DNA from 2 places in the Thermochromatium tepidum ATCC 43061 genome. Region 2 is predicted to be linked to the other one. Evidence: predicted binding sites of a transcription regulator. Region 2 holds the regulator's gene; the other holds the start of a gene.

Region 1 (5,236 bases), 480 kb from region 2:
TCAGCGCTTCTTTGATTTTGGGACCCATCGCCCGCGTCCTTGCGGTTACCACCCACCGCTCAGCCGGTTAGGCGGCGGCCATCATCGCCTGCACGTCCGCTTCTACCTCACCGATCGGCCGGATGTCGAAGTTCTCGATCAGCACCCTGGCCACGTTCGGCGATAGGAAGGCCGGCAGGGTCGGGCCGAGCCGGATGTGCTTGACACCCAGATGCAAGAGCGCCAGCAGGACGATGATCGCCTTCTGTTCGTACCAGGCGATGTCATAGGAGATCGGCAGCTCGTTGATGTCGTCCAGACCGAAGGCTTCCTTGAGCTTCAAGGCGATATAGGCCAGCGAATAGGAGTCGTTGCACTGCCCGGCATCGAGCAGACGCGGGATGCCATTGATCTCACCCAGATCAAGCTTGTTGTAGCGATATTTGGCGCAACCGGCGGTGAGGATCACGGCCTCCTTGGGCAGCGCCTTGGCGACATCGGTGTAATAGGAACGCTGCTTGTGACGCCCATCGCACCCCCCCATGACCACGAAGCGCTTGATGGCGCCCGACTTGACGGCCTCGATCACCTGGTCGGCCAGGGCCATCACCTGGGCATGGGCGAAGCCGCCGAGGATCTCACCCCGCTCCAGCTCGGTCGGGGGCGCACAGGTCTTGGCACGTTCGATCAGTGGCGAGAAGTCCTTGACCCCGCCCGCGGGGCGGTCGGCGATATGCATCACGCCCGGCCAGCCGGCTGGGCCCGTGGTGAAGAGGCGGTCGCGGTAGTCGTCCTTGACCGGGGTGAGACAGTTGGTGGTCATCAGGATCGGGCCGTTGAAGGCAGTGAAGTCCTTATCCTGTTCCCACCAGGCACCCCCATAGTTGCCGACGAAGTGCGGATATCTCTTGAACGCTGGATAGGAGTGTGCCGGCAGCATCTCGCTGTGGGTGTAGACATCGATGCCTGTACCCTGGGTCTGTTCCAGCAGTTCGGCAATGTCCTTGAGGTCGTGCCCTGAGACGAGGATGCCAGGATTGTGGCGAACACCGAGATTGACCCTGGTGATCTCGGGGTGACCATAGCGCGTCGTATTGGCCTCGTCGAGCAGGGCCATGGTGGTGACGCCAAACTCGCCGCATCTGAGCACCCAGCCGATCAGGGTCTGGATGTCGGATTCGGTCAGGCTGGCGGCCAGAGCCGAGATCATGAAGTCATAGATCTCAGGCCTCTCGAAGCCGAGTACGGCGGCATGATCGGCATAGGCGGCCATGCCCTTGAGACCATAGACCAGGAGTTCATGCAGCGAGCGCACGTCTTCGTTGGCCTGCGACAGCACACCGACGACCAGTCCCTTGTTCTCGTAGTGATCGGGCCCGCCCGTCCAGTTGACGGCATCCAGATCGCTGGAATGGCCGATGGCCGCCTTGAGCGCGTCGCGGCGGGCGATGACGGCCTGGATGCGTGCCTCCAGGCGCGCATCGTCGAAGTTGGCATTGGTGATGGTCATGAACAGCGACTCGGCGATGAAACGCCCCAGGCCCGGATCGGGTCGGCCCTGTCGCGCCGCCTCTTGGGCGACGACCGCCAGTCCCTTGAGCAGATAGACCAATAGATCCTGTAAATGGGCCGTCTTGGAATGCTTGCCGCAGACCCCCTTGGTGGTACAACCCAATCCCTTGGAGGCCTCTTCGCACTGGAAACAGAACATACTCATGGCAGACTCGCTCTCATTCAGGCGAACGGGATCGTTCGACGGCGTGAGCATCCCATCGCGCGCCAGCGGGCGACTTGATCTAAGTCAAGGGCGATGGACCTCAAGCGCAGTGGCCGCCTTAACCATTCAGGGTCTTGCCACCCATCCGCTCGAACAATCTTCGGCGGCTTGCCCATCCGAGGCGGGCAGGCCGGAGTGGACATCAGGACGGCAAAGCGCCAGCGACTCACAGCAACCCACGCTCGGCAAAGGAGGTCCCGTCTCCATCACCAATGATGATGTGATCCAATACCCGCACATCGATCAACGCCAGCGCCTCTTTGAGGCGCCGGGTGATGCTCAGATCGGCCTGACTGGGTTCGGCCACGCCGGAGGGGTGATTGTGGGCGAAGATGACGGCGGCCGCATTGGTCTCGATCACCCGGCGCACCACCTCTCTCGGATGGACGCTCGCCCCGTCGATAGTGCCGCGAAACAGCTCCTCGTAGAGGATGACCCGATGGCGGTTGTCGAGAAAAAGACAGGCGAAGATCTCGTGCGGCGCGCCATAGAGCCGCAGTTTGAGATAGTCGCGTGTGACCTCCGGACTGGTCAGCACGTCCTGGCCGCTGAGGCGTGTGAGCAGATAGCGGCGGCTGAGTTCGAGCGCGGCCTGGAGTTGGGCATACTTGGCCAAGCCCAGTCCCTTGCCGTCGCAGAAGCGGCGTCGATCGGCCGCAAGCAGTCCGGTCAGGCCGCCGAAGTCGGCAAGCAGCGCGCGCGCCAGATCGACCGCGCTCTTGCCGGGGATCCCGGTGCGCAGAAAGATGGCGAGTAGCTCGGCATCCGAGAGCGCACCGGCGCCTCGCTCCAGCAGTTTTTCGCGCGGTCGCTCGCCTTCTGGCCAGTCCTTGATCGACATGTGTTCCCGCTGTGCCCCCTATGAGATGGCGTCGGCCCTCGGTGCCAGACCGACGGATCGGTTACACTAAAGCCGGCATGGTCGATCAACTTACGCGATAAGCTCATGGATTTGAATCCGGGTTCACGGGTGCTGCTGGGCGTCGGCGCCGGCATCGCGGCTTACAAGGCGGTCGATCTGGTGCGCCGGCTCAAGGAACGCGGAGCCGATGTGCGGGTGGTCATGACCGAGGCGGCGACGGCCTTGGTCGCACCGCTGACCTTTCAGGCCGTGTCCGGTCATCCGGTGCGCACCAAGCTGCTCGATCCCGCCGCCGAGGCCGGCATGGGGCACATCGAACTGGCGCGCTGGGCCGATTGTCTGCTGATTGCGCCGGCCACCGCGGACCTCATGGCGCGACTGGTAGCGGGTCTGGCGAATGATCTGCTGACGACGGTGGCCCTGGCCTGTGAGGCGCCGCTCGTCATCGCGCCGGCGATGAACCAGGCCATGTGGCGCCATCCGGCCACGCAAGCGAACCTCGAGACGTTGCGCGCGCGTGGCGTGCGTGTCCTGGGGCCGGACGTGGGCGATCAGGCGTGCGGGGATCAGGGGCCAGGGCGGATGCTGGAGCCGCTGGAGATCGCCGAGGCGCTGTTCCCGCCAGTGGCGCGCCCACTAGCCGGCGTGCGCGTGTTGCTGACTGCCGGGCCGACGCGCGAGCCGCTCGATCCGGTGCGTTTTCTGGGCAATCGGAGTTCGGGGCGGATGGGATTCGCCCTGGCCGAGGCACTGGAGGCGCTGGGCGCTCGGGTCACGCTCATCGCTGGTCCCACCGCGCTGGCTGCACCGCGCGTGACCGAGCAGGTTGAGGTCGAGACGGCCTTGGAGATGTATGAGGCCGTCATGGTACGCGCCGCCGACTGCCACATCTTCGTGGCGACCGCGGCGGTCGCCGATTACCGGCCCGAAACCCCGGCTGCCACCAAGATCAAGAAGGATGCCGAGTCGCTGACGCTGCACCTGGTCCGCAACCCCGACATCCTCGCTGCGGTCGCCGCCCTATCCCAACCGCCCTTCACCGTCGGCTTTGCCGCCGAGACCGACCACGTCGAGGCGTACGCGCGCGACAAGCTCCTGCGGAAGGGACTGGACATGATCGCGGCCAATCGGGTCGGCGGTGACCAGGGTGGGTTCGAGCGCCCCGAGAATGCCCTGACCGTGCTCTGGCGCGACGGTCGGCGCGAGTTCCCGCTGATGGACAAGACCCGGCTCGCGCGCGCGCTGGCCCAGCTGATCGCCGAACGCTACCAGGGACGCCATGCGGCATCGTCTTAAAGTCAAGTTACTTGACCCGCGCCTGGGCCGCGAGGTTCCGCTCCCTAACTATGCAACCGAGGGCTCTGCCGGACTCGACCTACGCGCCATGTTGGACGCACCGCTGGATCTCGCCCCCGGCCACTGCGAGCTGATCCCAACCGGGCTGGCGGTGCATATCGCCGCGCCGGGCGTCGCCGGGATGATCCTGCCCCGCTCCGGACTCGGGCACCGTCATGGCATCGTGCTCGGCAATCTGGTGGGCCTGATCGACTCGGACTATCAGGGACCGCTCATGGTCTCGTGCTGGAACCGCAGCAATCAGCCCTTCAGGATCGAGATCGGGGAACGCATCGCCCAGCTCGTCCTAGTGCCGATCCTGCACGCCGATCTGGAGATCGTCGGGTCGTTCGAGACCTCAGCGCGCGGGGAGGGTGGATTCGGTCATACAGGTACGCACTGAGGCCATAGCAGGGAGCCATCTGAACCGCCCAGGCACACGTGGGCGAGCATCACGTCCGTTATGCCGATACACTTTACCTTTTCATCCAGGCCAGGCGCGCAGCTCGCCCCTGCCTCCCAGCATGGGGCTTGATCCTGAACACCCTGTCAATCCTTTCCAATCGCGAGTCCCGCCGTCATGTCACTGCCAACCGAACGTGCCCAGACCATCGCCCACGTCCTGATCGAGGCCCTGCCCTACATCAAGCGCTTCCAGGGCAAGACCATGGTGATCAAATACGGCGGCAACGCCATGGTCGATGCGGCGCTGAAGGAGGGCTTCGCCCGCGACATGGTGCTGATGAAGCTCGTCGGCATCAACCCGGTGATCGTGCACGGCGGTGGGCCGCAGATCGGTTCGTTGCTGAACCGGCTCGGCAAGACGAGCGAGTTCGTGCAGGGGATGCGCGTGACCGACGCCGAGACCATGGACGTGGTCGAGATGGTCCTCGGCGGCCTGGTCAACAAGGAGATCGTCAATTTCATCAACAGGCACGGCGGCGCGGCCGTGGGCCTGACCGGCAAGGACGGCGATCTGATCCGCGCGCGCAAGCTGCTCATCACGCGCGATGCCCCCGAACTCCAGGCCCCCGAGATCATCGACTTAGGCCATGTCGGCGAGGTCGAGAGCATCGATCCGGCCATCATCCATATGCTGACCAAGGGCAACTTCATCCCGGTCATTGCCCCGATCGGGGTGGGCGCCGATGGTCATTCCTACAACATCAATGCCGACCTGGTCGCCGGCAAGATAGCCGAGGTGCTGCGGGCCGAGAAGCTCTTGCTCCTGACCAACACCGCCGGTCTGCTCGATGCCCAGGGTCAGCTCATCCCCGAGCTCG
Region 2 (13,999 bases):
GATCTGGTTGACCTTGATCAGGATCGAGTTGGCGATGCCCTTGGCGATGGCCTGGCTGAAGATCCGGGTATTGGTGACGAAGATATCGTCGCCGACGATCTGCACCCTGTCGCCTAGACGCTCGGTCAGGCGCTTCCAACCGTCCCAGTCGCCTTCGGCCAGACCATCCTCGATCGAGAGGATCGGGTATTTGGCGACCCAGTCGGCCAAAAGCTCGATCAGTCCGTCTGAGCTCAGGGTGCGGCGCTCGCCCTTGAGCACATACTGTCCGTCCTTGTACAACGCGGAGGCGGCGACATCGAGACCCAGATAGATGTCGGAGCCGATCTTGAAGCCGGCGGTGTGGATGGCCTCGAGGATGGCCTCGATCGCCGCCTCGTTCGAGGCCAGATCGGGCGCAAAACCGCCCTCGTCGCCGACCGCCGTGGCCAGACCACGCCCATGCAGCACAGACTTGAGCGCGTGGAAGACCTCGGCACCATAGCGCACGGCCTCACGCAGGCTGCCGGCACCGACCGGTAGGATCAAGAACTCCTGGAAATCAATACTGTTGTCGGCATGTTCGCCACCGTTGATGATGTTCATCATCGGAACCGGCAGGCGATAAGGGCCAGTGGCGAGCGACTGATAGAGCGGCAGGGCCTTCTCCTGCGCGGCGGCATGGGCGACCGCGAGCGAGACGCCGAGCAGGGCGTTGGCACCCAGACGCGATTTGTTTTCGGTACCATCGACCTCGATCAGGCGGCGGTCGATCGCGGTCTGATCGCTGACCTCCATCCCGATCACGGCGTTGCGCAGTTCACCCTGGATATTGGCCACGGCGGTCAGCACGCCCTTACCGTTGTAGCGCGACTTGTCGCCATCGCGCAGTTCCAGCGCCTCGCGCGAGCCGGTGGAGGCGCCGGAAGGCACGATGGCGCGACCGATGGCGCCGGCGGCAGTGATGACGTCGGCCTCGACGGTCGGATTGCCACGGGAATCCAGCACCTCACGGGCGCGGACGTCGACGATTTCGGACATGGTGGATGACTCCTGGTTTGCGTCAATACTCTTGTAGCTTTGGTAAGCGGATGCGCGTTTGAGCCCCGCAAGTCAAGCTAAAAACGACCGAATCGATCAAGGATCAGTGATTTTGGGGCGGGTCTATTTCCATTTAGCCACGACATCGAAATCGATGAGTTCCTTCTTTAGATCCGCTTACGAATAGGGCGACATTGAACCTGTGAGAAACCTGGCTCAAGGGCGCCAAGCTCAGTAGCGCTAAGGAAACACTGATTTATTCCATTCGTGGCAAACCTTCTCACGTAACCCATTGATTTTATAGGAGTGGCTTCAGCCGCGATTGAGAGGCACGCGATTTATTCAGCGTTTCCCTAAGGTTGCTCAATGAATCCAGCCGCCTTGACCAAGTGATCGATCTCGATGAGGGTCGACAGCAATTCACGCATCCGCCCAAGCGGCCAGGCATTGGGGCCATCGCTCAAAGCATGGTCCGGATCGGGATGGGTCTCCATGAAAATGCCAGCGACACCCGCCGCGACCGCCGCGCGCGCCAGCACTGGGACGAACTCGCGCTGCCCGCCTGAGCTCGCCCCCTGTCCACCCGGTAGTTGCACCGAATGCGTGGCGTCGAACACCACCGGACAGCCGGTCTCGCGCATCACCGCCAGCGCGCGCATGTCCGAGACCAGATTGTTGTAGCCGAACGAGACACCACGCTCGCACACCAGGATCTGGTCGTTGCCGGTCGCGCGCGCCTTCTCGACGACATGCTTCATGTCCCAGGGTGCGAGGAACTGACCCTTCTTGATGTTGATCGGCCTGCCCTGGCGGGCGACGGCCTGGATGAAGTTGGTCTGACGACAGAGAAAGGCCGGGGTCTGGAGGACATCGACCACCGCCGCGACCTCGCTAAGCGGCGTGTCTTCGTGCACATCGGTCAGCACAGGCACGCCGATGATCGTGCGCACCCCTTCCAGGATCCGCAAGCCCTCCTCCAGGCCGGGCCCGCGAAAGCTTGCCCCCGAGGAGCGATTGGCCTTGTCGAACGAGGATTTGTAGATAAAGGGGATGCCGAGCGTCTCGGTCAGTTCTTTTAGTGCCCCGGCGGTCTCCTGTGCCAGTGCCTCGCTCTCGATCACGCACGGCCCGGCGATCAGAAACAGCGGCCGGTCGAGACCGACCTCGAAACCGGCCAGCGACATCATGCGTTTCGTCCATTGAACTGACACTGCACCAGGGCCGCGCGCACAAAGCCCTCGAACAGTGGATGCCCATCGCGCGGGGTCGAGGTGAACTCGGGATGGAACTGACAGGCGATGAACCAGGGATGATCCGGGATCTCGACGATCTCGACCAGGCGGTTGTCGAGCGACCAGCCCGAGAACCGCAGCCCGGCATCCTTCAGCGTATCCAGATAGGCATTGTTGAATTCATAGCGATGGCGATGGCGTTCGCGGATCTGCGGCTGACCATAGATTGCCCGCGCCAGACTGCCCGGCTCCAGCCGACAATTCTGCCCGCCGAGCCGCATGGTCCCCCCCAGGTCATCATTCTCGGAGCGGGTCTTAACCCGCCCCTGCTCATCCCGCCACTGGGTGATCAGGGCGATCACTGGATGCGGCGTCTGGGGGTCGAACTCGGTGCTATGGGCGCCCACCAGCCCGGCGACATGACGTGCATATTCGACCACCGCCACCTGCATCCCAAGACAGATCCCGAGATAGGGTACCCGCTGCTCGCGGGCATAGCGCACGGCCTGGATCTTGCCCTCGACCCCGCGCTCGCCGAATCCGCCCGGTACCAGGATGGCGTCGAGTCCGTTGAGACAGTCTGTGCCTTCGCGTTCGATGCGCTCGGAGTCGACATAGACGATCTCGACCCGGATCTTGGTGTGCACGCCGGCGTGCGCCAGCGCCTCTGAGAGCGACTTGTAGGCCTCGGTCAGGTTCATGTACTTGCCCACCATGCCGATGCGCACCGACTGCTCGGGATGGTCGAAGCCGTCCAGCACCCGATCCCACTCCGAGAGATCGGCCTCGGGCACCTCGAGCCGGAACTGACGCACCACCAGGTCATCGAGGCCCTGGGCATGGAGCAGCCGCGGGATGCGGTAGATGTTGTCGGCGTCGATGGCCGAGATGACCGCCTTCTCCGAGACATTGGTAAAGAGCGCGATCTTGCGCCGCTCTTCGTCCGGCAGCAGCTTCTCGGCGCGGCACAGCAGGATGTCGGGCTGGATGCCGATCGAACGCAGTTCCTTGACCGAGTGCTGGGTCGGCTTGGTCTTGATCTCGCCGGCGGCGCGGAGGTAGGGCACCAGGGTTAGATGCATGAACAATGAGTTCTCCGGTCCCTCCTCGACCCGCATCTGACGGATCGCCTCCAGGAATGGCAGCGACTCGATGTCGCCCACGGTGCCACCGATCTCGACCATGGCGATGTCGGCACCCTCGGCGCCGCGGCGGATGCTGGCCTTGATCTCGTCGGTGATGTGCGGGATGACCTGCACCGTGCGGCCCAGATAGTCGCCGCGACGCTCCTTGCGGATCACGCTCTCGTAGATCTGACCGGTGGTGAAGTTGTTGTTACGCCCCATCCGGGTACGCAGGAAGCGCTCATAATGGCCCAGGTCCAGGTCGGTCTCGGCCCCGTCGTCGGTGACATAGACCTCGCCGTGCTGGAAGGGGCTCATGGTGCCCGGATCGACGTTGATGTAGGGATCGAGCTTGATCATGGTGACGCGCAGACCGCGCGCCTCGAGCAACGCCGCCAGCGAGGCCGAGGCAATGCCCTTACCCAGCGATGACACCACACCGCCGGTGATGAAGATGAACTTTGTCATAGTGAACGGGGGTCGAGGGGGGTCGAGTAAGCCCGAGGGTCGCGACTCGGATGGCGAGACAAGCTACCAAAATCGCTGCATTGGCTCAATGCGATTCAGCTTCGAGCTTTTGGCCTGGTTTGGCTGGAAACGCGAGGCTGGCGGCCTGATATCGGCACTTGAGTTTGAGAAGGGATCGGGTTAATAACACCGGATCATTGATCCAGATCAAAAACAAAACCCTATCGCCTGCAGCGGGCCAGGCCAAGGAGCGAGGGTAGAAACCTTGAATCAAAACACCGTGATCTCGATCGAATCCATCCGTGTCGCTTGTCGCCAGTGCACACTCTCCTCGCTCTGCCTACCCATGGGTCTGACACCCGAAGACGTCGAGCGGCTCGATGACATCGTCAAGCGCTCCCGTCCGCTGCATCGTGGCGACCTGTTGTTTCGCGAGGGCGACCACTTCCGTTCTCTGTACGTCGTCAAGACCGGCTCGCTCAAGACCTTTACCCCCGGCAGCGAGGGCGGCGAACAGGTGCTTGGTTTCCACCTGCCCGGCGAGCTCCTGGGGCTGGACGCCATCGACAAGGGCCAGCATGCCTGCTCGGCCCGTGCGCTCGAGACCTCGGCCATCTGTGAACTCCCCTTCGCGCGGCTGGAGGAGCTGACCGCGATCATCCCAAGCCTCCAGCACCAGATGTACCGCTTGCTCAGCAAGGAGATCGGCCAGGATACCGACCTGTTGCGCCTGCTCGGCAAGAAGAATGCCGAGGAGCGCTTGGCCGCCTTTCTGCTCAGCTTCTCGCAACGCCTGCACAGGCGTGGACTCTCGGCCACGGACTTCCATCTCAGCATGTCCAGACATGAGATCGGCAGCTATCTGGGGCTCGCCGTCGAGACCGTCAGCCGGCTCTTCACCCGCTTCCAGGACGAGGGTCTGGTGCGTGTCGAACGCAAGCATATCGAGCTGCTCGACCTCCGGGGATTGGAAGAGATCAGCGATGGTGCCGGCGCCGGGCGACGTCAACCGCAGCGCCGGCAGCAGACCTGATTATCCGAGCGCACCGAGCCAGACACAGCTGCCGCTCGCCTTTTGAATCTCCTTAAGCCGGGTCTGATGCGCCTCCAGCTCGCTCGGTGTCGCACGGACCACCCGCAGGCGCGGTCGCTCGACGTCAACGCGGCCTCGATACACCCCTCGCTTGTCATCGCCGATCCGCTCGCCACCCTCACCGTCGAGATACAACGCAACCTGCCCACCGGTCATCGCCAGATAGACGTCGGCCAGGATCTGGGCGTCGAGCAACGCACCGTGCAGGGTGCGGTGCGAGTTGTCGATCCCATAGCGTTTGCAGAGTGCATCAAGCCCATTGCGCTGGCCTGGATGGAGCCGACGCGCGAGCGTCAGGGTGTCGGTTAGGGTGCAGAGATCGGCGATCTGTGGGGCCTCACTGCCACGCCACAGGCTGAATTCGTAATCGAGGAAGCCGACATCGAAGGCGGCGTTGTGGATGATGAGCTCAGCCCCGCGCAGATATTCGATCAGCCGCTCGGCGATGTCGGCAAAACGCGGTTTGTCAGCCAGGAGGGCATTGCTGATGCCGTGCACGGTCTCGGCCTCGGCGTCGATCTGACGCTCGGGGTTGATGTATTCATGAAAGTTATGGCCGCTCGGGCGCCGGTCGATCAGTTCGACGCCGCCGATCTCGATGATCCGGTGACCCTCGCGTGGATCAAGACCCGTGGTTTCGGTATCCAGAACGATCTGACGCATTTCAGTATCCTCCCGTTGGAACACCCAGATTGGCGAGCCGGTCGGCGCGCTCGTTCTCGGGGTGCCCGGTGTGGCCCTTGACCCAGCGCCAGCTTACCTCGTGCTGGGCGAGCGCCTGGTCTAGACGCTCCCAGAGATCGCGATTCTTGACCGGACGGCGATCGGCAGTGCGCCAGCCATTACGCTTCCAGTGCGACAGCCACTCGGTGACCCCGCGCTTGACATAGGTTGAGTCCGTGGTAATGCGGATCCGGGCCGGATACCTGAGCGCCTCCAGCGCCATGATCACGGCCATCAGCTCCATTCGGTTGTTGGTGGTCTGGGGCTCGCCACCCAGTAGCTCCTTCTCGACCCCACCCCAGCGCAGCAACACGCCCCAGCCGCCGGGGCCGGGATTGCCCTTGCAGGCGCCGTCGGTGAAGGCCTCGACCCAATCAGGCATGCCCAGTCCCTCGAGTCGTGGGGCGGATGGCGCCGCCCGGCAGCAAGGCGCAACGACTGGTGCGATAGGGCTTGATCGGGGTTAGTGGCGCGACCCGCTTGACGGCGCGAATGGCATAGAGACCGCCAAATAGCGGCCAGAACCGGCGTCCGAGTGACTCGACGAAGCGACAGATCGCCCCGGCTGGAGTAACAAAGGGGACACAGAATAGGGCCCGCTCGCGCGTCTCGATCTCGAACCCATGCTCGGTCAGCCAGCGCTCGACCTGGATCGACGAACGCCAGCGTCCATTCCAGGGCCGTCGCCGACGGCTCGGCCACCAGAGACGTCCCAGCGCCCACAGACTCAGCGGATCAAACCCAAGAAGGATCAAGCGCCCCTCGGGGATGAGCACGCGCTCGACCTCGGCGAGGATCACACGCGGGCGATCCGAATACTCCAGGACATGCGCTAGGAGAACGACATCGATGCTGTCAGAGGCCAGGGGCAGGGCGCTCGGCTCACCGACGAGGCTCCATCCCTGTGCGGCCTCGGTCGGAGCCGTGCTGGGCAGCAATACGCGATGCCTGATCCGGCTCGTCGCCAAGGCCTCACTGAAATGCTCGCTCGCACCGATCTGTACCAGATAGTAGCCGAAGGTATTGGACAACAGACGTCGTAGACAGTCGTCCTCATACCTGGCTACCGCAGCACCGAGCGCCGTGCGATACCACGCCTGCAAGGGATCGGACTGGTCTGGTGGATCTCTGGTCATGCCTTTGGTCTCATCGGGACGACCATGGTAACCGCGATCATCGCCGCTTGTCCCGACCCCCCAAATCTCTACCAAGCGGATGTTCGTTGTGGAATTCAGAGCGGCCTTTGCGTATGATAACCATACAATTTTAATAATATTTCGCTTAATCAATAAGTTACGTTAATTTAGTCGGGGTTCCCATGCCAAAAGCCAAACCTCTGGGGCCGATGGCCTGCGCCTTATCGGCCCTCACCCTGCCCTTTTTCACTGGTTGCGCGGGTCAAGGCGACCTCGCCAAGCTGGATGGTTCCAGCGACCTGTATGCCGATGTGGTCTCGGCGCGTGAATATGGTTATGTCAGACCCGCCCGTGATGTCAGGCTGAGGGCCCGTTCGCAAGTCTTGGAGGGCGGACGGATCGGCCCAGGAGGGGATCTTTGGCAGCGCGTGCGCGCCGGGATGCGGCTCGATCTCCAGGCCAATGCCAGCATCGATGCCGCGCTCGAACGCTTCCGCCGCAATCCGCGCTATCTGGAACGACTCTCGCAGCGCGCTTCGCCCTATCTATCGATCATCGTCGCCGAGATCGAGCGCCGCGGTCTCCCGATGGAGCTGGCCTTGCTGCCGCAGATCGAAAGCCGCTACGACCCGGCGGCTACCTCCCCCAAGTCTGCCGCCGGCATCTGGCAGTTCATCCCCTCGACCGCGCGCGAAATGGGCCTACGTCTAGATGAGGGGACCGACGAGCGGCGCGACGTGATTGCCTCGACCCGCGCCGCACTGGACTATCTAGAACAGCTCAACAAGCGTTTCGAGGGCGACTGGGAACTGACCCTGGCCGCCTACAACTGTGGCCCGGGTTGTGTATCCTCGGCCATTGAGGCCAACCGCCTTGCGGGCAAGCCCACCGATTTTTGGTCGCTGAACCTGCCGAACGAGACCCAGCAGTATGTGCCGCAGATCCTGGCCGCCGCCAAGCTGGTCGCTGATTCGCGTCGCTACGGCCAGTATCTGCCTGCCATCCCGGATCGCATCGGCATCGACGTGATCCGTTCTAACCAGCCGATGGATCTGGTCAAGGTCGCTATGGACAACGGCGTCAAGCTCGACGAGCTCAAGCGACTGAATCCGGATCTCAAGATCGGGCGCTGGTCACGCCCAACAGTGGCTGAGCTGAACGTACCCCAGGGTCAGGGAGCACGCATCAGCGCCAGCTCACCGGGGATCCAGCTCGATGCTCAGCCTCTCCCCGTGGTCGTCAGCCGCGCTCCACAGGCTCGGATGCCTCTGACGGACACCGACGCCTACAGAGGCCCACGCACCCATACCGTCAGGAGCGGCGAGACACTGGCCGCCGTTGCACGGCGTCATGGCCTGGATCTCAAGACCTTGGCCGAGGCCAATGGTCTCTCCGAGCATGATCCGCTGCTTCCGGGCCAGACGCTCGAAATACCGACCCGTCAGAAGCAGACCCTCATCACGCATCGCGTCCAGCCTGGCGAGTCGCTTACCGGATTGGCGCGCCGCTATCGTGTCTCAATCGAAGAGATTCGGCGCTGGAACCAGCTCGCCGACAATACGCTCAAGAGCGGCACCTCTGTGCGTATTTACAAGAGGGAAGAGGGATAGTTCCTTAAGGAAACGCTGATTGATTCCATTCGTGGCAACACCTTCTCACGTAACCCATTGATTTTTTGGAACGACTTCAGCCGCGATTGAGAGACACGCGATTTATTCAGCGTTTCCTTAAGTAAACGGATCAGGATTTGGGATCCTCGACGGATCGGGTCGCCTTGGCGACCCGACCTCAAACTGCCGGCGCCAGGCTCAGAAAGAAACGCAACATTTCACCTGAGGCATCCGGCCCCTTGGGTTCGGCGAAGGATCCAGCCGGATCGCCGCCGAACCAGCCGTGTCCGCCACGCTCTACCATCCAGAGTTCGGCGCGGATGGATTCGGCGGCGTTCAGATAGCAGGTGCGGGTGTAGTCCAGACCGCCCGCCGATCGCCCCCTCTCGCGTGTGACGCGCGGCTTGTCAGCCTCGGCCAACGCCTGCTCGATGATCAAGGGCGCATTGACCGGATTGACCCTAGGATCCGCGTCGCCCTGAAACACAATCACCGGTACCCCGCCCAGCCTCGGGATCCGCGTCCGGAGGCCGCCAAGGGCTGATGGTCCCTGATGCATGAGCGTCAGCGCCGAGACCTGATCCTGGGCCAGTCCATACGGCAAACCGGAATGCACACCGACGGCGGCGAAGAACGCCGGGTAGATCGCGGCGAGCACCAAAGCCATGGCACCACCCGCCGAGAATCCGGCGACATACAGCCGACAGGGATCGGCACCATGCCGGACGGCGATATCTGCGGTCAGTGCGGCGAGCAGCGCGGCCTCACCATCATCGGAACGCCGATGCTCGGGCAAAAACCAGTTCCAGCAGCCGGCGGCATTGGCTGTGCGTGACTGGATTGGGTAGAGGACGCTGAAACCCAGCGTGTCGGCGAGCCAGTTGAAGCGGGTTAGACGCGCAATGTCGTCGGCGTCCTGCTGACAGCCATGCAACATCAGGATCAACGGACGCGGCGCCCCATCCGTTCCACCCGGCACATAGAGCATGTAGTCGCGCGCCTCCGAACCCTGGATGCGATGTCCACGGATCACGCGCCCACCCCTGGGACCGACATCCTCGATGGACTCGAAGTCGGCGTCGACGCCGCCGTAATGATCGACGCCAGCCGCCTCTGGCTTGGACCTGTCGCGCGTTAGATGCAGGCCATGCTGGATGAGGGCTGTGGCCTCGGCGATGCGACCATCGCGTCCTAGACGCATGGCCTCGGCCAGGATCGCCTTGAGTGTCTCGTTTATCATCGATCGATGGATTGGCGCTTGGACTGAGTCCAGGACAGATTAAATCGTCCAGACGGCGACGTCGATCGAAAACGATGATGCCTTCAGTAACCCCGATGTCGGAGTGTCTCGATCAGGATCTCACGATTGCGATAGCGAACATCCTGACCGAGTGCGACATAGATGACCTGCTCGGCGATGCTGGAGGCATGATTGCCGATGTGCTTGAGGGCCTGAGCACACTGGAACAAGGCAAGGGTCTGACGCGGCACCATGCCGTCGGTTTCCGACTCGTTGAGCAGATCGCTTAGGTCGCGCGCCACCTCTTGGAGCCTTGACTCGTCCTCGAAGATACCCAGTGACTGGGTCACATCGAAGGTGGCGACGGCCTGCACGCTACGCTCGAACATACAGCAGACCTTGTCGTCGAGGCGCTGGAAGGCGAGGCGCAGCGGTTCGACGAGTAGTTCGCCGCCCTGTCCCTGTTGTTGCAATTCTAGGGCTTGATGGGCAATGCGCGCAGCCTTATCACCCGCGCGCTCTACCTCAGCGGCAATTTTGCACAACGCCAGCACGATACGCAGATCTACGGCGGTCGGCTGACGCCGGGCGATGACACCAAACACCTCTTCATCGGCGTCAAGCGAGAGATAGTCGATCAGTGGCTCGCGATCGAGCACCCGATAGGCCTGAATCTCGTCGCCTTCGATCAGGGCGGCGACCGCCGCCTGGGTCTGATCGATGACCCGCTCGCCCATCTGCAGGATGATGGAACGCAGTTTGGCCAGTTCCTGATCGTAGCGGCGTACGGTATGGCCGGTGGTGAGATCACCGCTCGTCCGCCGGTCGATGGCGGTGTCGTTCATCCTGGACTCCACGCCAGATTCAACCGAAGCGCCCGGTGATGTAATCCTCGGTGAGCTTGTGCTGAGGATTGGTGAAGATCTGGTTGGTCTCGCCGACCTCGATCAGATCGCCGAGATGGAAGTAGGCTGTGCGCTGCGAGACACGCGCGGCCTGTTGCATCGAGTGGGTGACGATGGCAATCGTGTAGTTGGCGCGCAGTTCATCGATCAGCTCCTCGATGATGGCGGTGGCGATGGGGTCAAGCGCCGAGCAGGGCTCGTCCATCAGGATCACCTCGGGCGAGACGGCGATGGTGCGGGCGATGCAAAGGCGCTGCTGTTGACCGCCCGACAGTCCGGTGCCGGGTTGATCGAGCCTGTCTTTGACCTCATCCCAAAGACCGGCCTTACGCAGACTGGTCTCGACCAGTTCATCCAGCTCCGCTTTATTATTGGTCAGACCATGGATACGCGGCCCATAGGCCACGTTCTCATAGATCGACTTAGGAAAGGGATTGGGCTTTTGAAACACCATCCCGACCTGGGCGCGCAAGAGCACCGGATCCAGACCTTTGTCGTAGATGTCTTGACCGTTGAGCTTGATCGAGCCGGTGACTCGACACCCGGGGATGGTGTCGTTCATACGATTGAGACAGCGCAAGAAGGTCGACTTGCCGCAGCCCGAGGGGCCGATCATCGACAGCACCTCGTTTTTGCCCAGGTCCAGACTCACGTTCTTGATGGCCTGTTTGGAGCCGTACCAGACATCGACGTTGCGGCAGGTCATGCGCGGGTTGGCGACCGTGACGTCGCCGATCGTCGCCGCGGAAGGTCGATCTTTCGCCAATTCGGCAGCGCTAATGGCACCTGTCGTTGTCTTGTTCATGGTTTCAACCAGGGTATTCATAAACATTCAGCCTCTCGCTTGGGGGTGGCAACCTACCAGCGACGCTCGAACCGACGGCGCAGGAGCACGGCCGCCAGGTTCATGGCGAACAGAAAGGCCAGCAGGACCATGATCGCCGCCGAGGTACGCTCGACGAAACCACGTTCAGGACTGTCGGCCCACAGGTAGATCTGCACCGGCAATACAGTGGCCACGTCAGTGAATCCCTTGGGGATGTCAACGATGAAGGCGATCATGCCGATCATCAGCAAGGGCGCGGTCTCGCCGAGCGCCTGTGCCATGCCGATGATGGTGCCGGTAAGCATGCCGGGCATGGCCAGCGGCAAGACATGATGGAACTGGGTCTGCAAGGGCGAGGCGCCGACCCCGAGCGCGGCCTCGCGGATCGATGGCGGCACTGACTTAAGCGCCGCGCGGCTGGCGATGATGATGGTCGGCAGGGTCATCAGGGTCAGCACCAGCGCTGCGACCAGTGGTGTCGAGCGCGGCACGCCAAAGAAGGTGATGAAGACCGCCAGACCCAAGAGACCGAAGACGATCGAGGGTACCGCCGCCAAGTTGTTGATGTTGACCTCAATCAGATCCGTCCAGCGGTTCTTGGGCGCGAACTCCTCCAGATAGAGTGCTGCGCCAACGCCGATCGGGAAGGACAGCACCAGGGTCAGCAATAGGGTATAAAAGGACCCCATGAGTGCGCCGGCGATGCCCGAAAGCTCGGGTTCACGTGAGTTGCCGTGAGTAAAAAAGATGGTATTGAAACGCTTAGCAATCCGCCCTTCGGCCTCCAGACGTTCGATCCAGCCGATCATCTGATCTTTGACGCGACGGTCAGCCTCGGCGGCCTTGCGATCGATATGGCCCTTGATCAGCATGTCGATGTCAGCGGCGGCCAGGATCCAGAATTCTTGGGTGGTCCCGATGAGATCGGGATCGTCCATCACCTGCTGGCGCAGTAGATCAGCCGCGCCGACGCTGATCATGGAACTGAGCAGGCGTCGCTCGTTCCGCTCGGTCACGTCCGGAAAGCGCGCTTGCAAGGCCTCGCGGATCAATTTCATGTAATCGGCTTGCGCCAGCGTCTCGGGGTCGCGCGTGCCGTCTGGATCAATGGACTCGGCGGCCAACTCGATCGGTAGTCGAATGTAGGTCTGCTGGAAGGCCGTGTAACCCTTGAGGATGATGTCGGCAAACAACAGAACAACGAAGGTCAGACCCAGGATGACTGCCGTGGCACCCAAAAACCGAAACCGGCGCTCGCGTGCGTAACGGCGCTTGAGTGAGGCCTGGACGATGTCGAGGGTGCGACGCGGCCTGCCGGGTGGATTCGAAGTTAATTCATTCATATTGCTCCCGATACTTGCGCACGATCGACAGGGCGATCACATTGAGGGCGAGCGTGACGATGAAGAGGGTCAGACCCAAGGCGAAGGCGGCGAGCGTCTTGGCGCTGTCGAATTCCTGATCGCCGGTGAGGAGGGTGACGATCTGCACTGTCACCGTGGTGACGCTTTCGAGCGGATTGGCGGTCAGGTTGGCCGAGAGTCCGGCTGCCATAACCACGATCATGGTCTCACCGATGGCACGCGAGACGGCAAGCAGGATGCTGCCGACGATACCCGGCAGCGCGGCCGGGATGATGACATAGCGAATGGTCTCGGACTGGGTCGCGCCTAGGGCGTAGGAGCCGTCGCGCAGCGACTGGGGCACGGCGTTGATGACGTCGTCCGAGAGCGAGGAAACGAAGGGGATGATCATGACGCCCATGACCAGCCCAGCGGCGAGCGCGCTCTCTGAGGCCACCTCGAGCCCCATCGCGGCCCCCACCGAGCGGATGAAGGGCGCCACGGTCAGAGCGGCGAAGAAGCCGTAGACCACGGTTGGGATCCCGGCCAGCACCTCGAGGATCGGTTTGGCCGCGGCGCGTACCTGGCGACTGGCGTATTCGGACAGATAGATGGCCGACAGCAAGCCAATGGGCACGGCCACCAGCATGGCGATCACCGAGATCATCAATGTGCCGGTGAAGAGCGGAATGGTACCGAATGCACCAGAGGCGCCGACCTGATCTGAGCGCAGTGCGATCTGCGGACTCCAGTTGGTGCCAAAAAAGAACTCCAGCGGCGAGACCATCTGGAAGAAGCGCAGCGACTCAAACACCACCGAGAGCACGATGCCGAGCGTGGTCAGGATGGCGATCGAGGAGAAGACGATCATGCTGATCAAGAAGATCGACTCGACCCGATTGCGCGCACGCATCCGCGGCTGCGTCCGCAACCAAGCGAAGGCGGACCCACTAAGCGCCAGCGCCAACACGGCCGCCCACATCGCCCACTGGGACACTGACTGGAGCTGGTTGTAATGATCGGCGGCGGCCTGGATCTCGGGTGTCACCTGGGCCGAGACGATATTGCCGGTGGCCAGGTTACGGATATCGTTGATGAGCAAACTGATTTGACCGCTGGAGAGTCCCTCCCGCACCCCCGGGGGCAGACTGTTCGTCACCAGACCAATGATGATCTGGTCCTGAAAACCGATCCAGAGCCCCATGAGCAGCAGAGCGGGAATACCGGCCCAGAGCGCGGCGTAAAGACCATAGTAGGCTGGCAGCGAATGCAGGTGTTT

What was found. The regulator FNR, encoded in region 2, switches genes on or off when oxygen is low (the NO sensors DNR and NnrR bind a similar motif). The targets are predictions, from matches to a motif close to TTGATNTANATCAA.
Region 1: the regulator FNR is predicted to act here: its motif matches at 1,771-1,784, upstream of hcp (hydroxylamine reductase).

The regions. Positions count from the first base shown of each region.
Region 1 is NZ_CP039268.1:2,193,260-2,198,495, reverse strand. Features, by position in the region: gene hcp (hydroxylamine reductase) at 68-1,696, opposite strand; gene radC (RadC family protein) at 1,923-2,597, opposite strand; gene coaBC (bifunctional phosphopantothenoylcysteine decarboxylase/phosphopantothenate--cysteine ligase CoaBC) at 2,703-3,914, shown strand; gene dut (dUTP diphosphatase) at 3,898-4,356, shown strand; gene argB (acetylglutamate kinase) at 4,534-5,236, shown strand, end outside.
Region 2 is NZ_CP039268.1:2,673,380-2,687,378, forward strand. Features, by position in the region: gene eno (phosphopyruvate hydratase) at 1-1,020, opposite strand, end outside; gene kdsA (3-deoxy-8-phosphooctulonate synthase) at 1,374-2,207, opposite strand; gene pyrG (CTP synthase) at 2,204-3,844, opposite strand; gene fnr (fumarate/nitrate reduction transcriptional regulator Fnr) at 4,110-4,877, shown strand; gene dnaQ (DNA polymerase III subunit epsilon) at 4,878-5,600, opposite strand; gene rnhA (ribonuclease HI) at 5,602-6,042, opposite strand; gene E6P07_RS12420 (class I SAM-dependent methyltransferase) at 6,035-6,796, opposite strand; gene E6P07_RS12425 (transglycosylase SLT domain-containing protein) at 6,979-8,406, shown strand; gene E6P07_RS12430 (extracellular catalytic domain type 1 short-chain-length polyhydroxyalkanoate depolymerase) at 8,585-9,646, opposite strand; gene phoU (phosphate signaling complex protein PhoU) at 9,730-10,491, opposite strand; gene pstB (phosphate ABC transporter ATP-binding protein PstB) at 10,511-11,356, opposite strand; gene pstA (phosphate ABC transporter permease PstA) at 11,410-12,720, opposite strand; gene pstC (phosphate ABC transporter permease subunit PstC) at 12,713-13,999, opposite strand, start outside.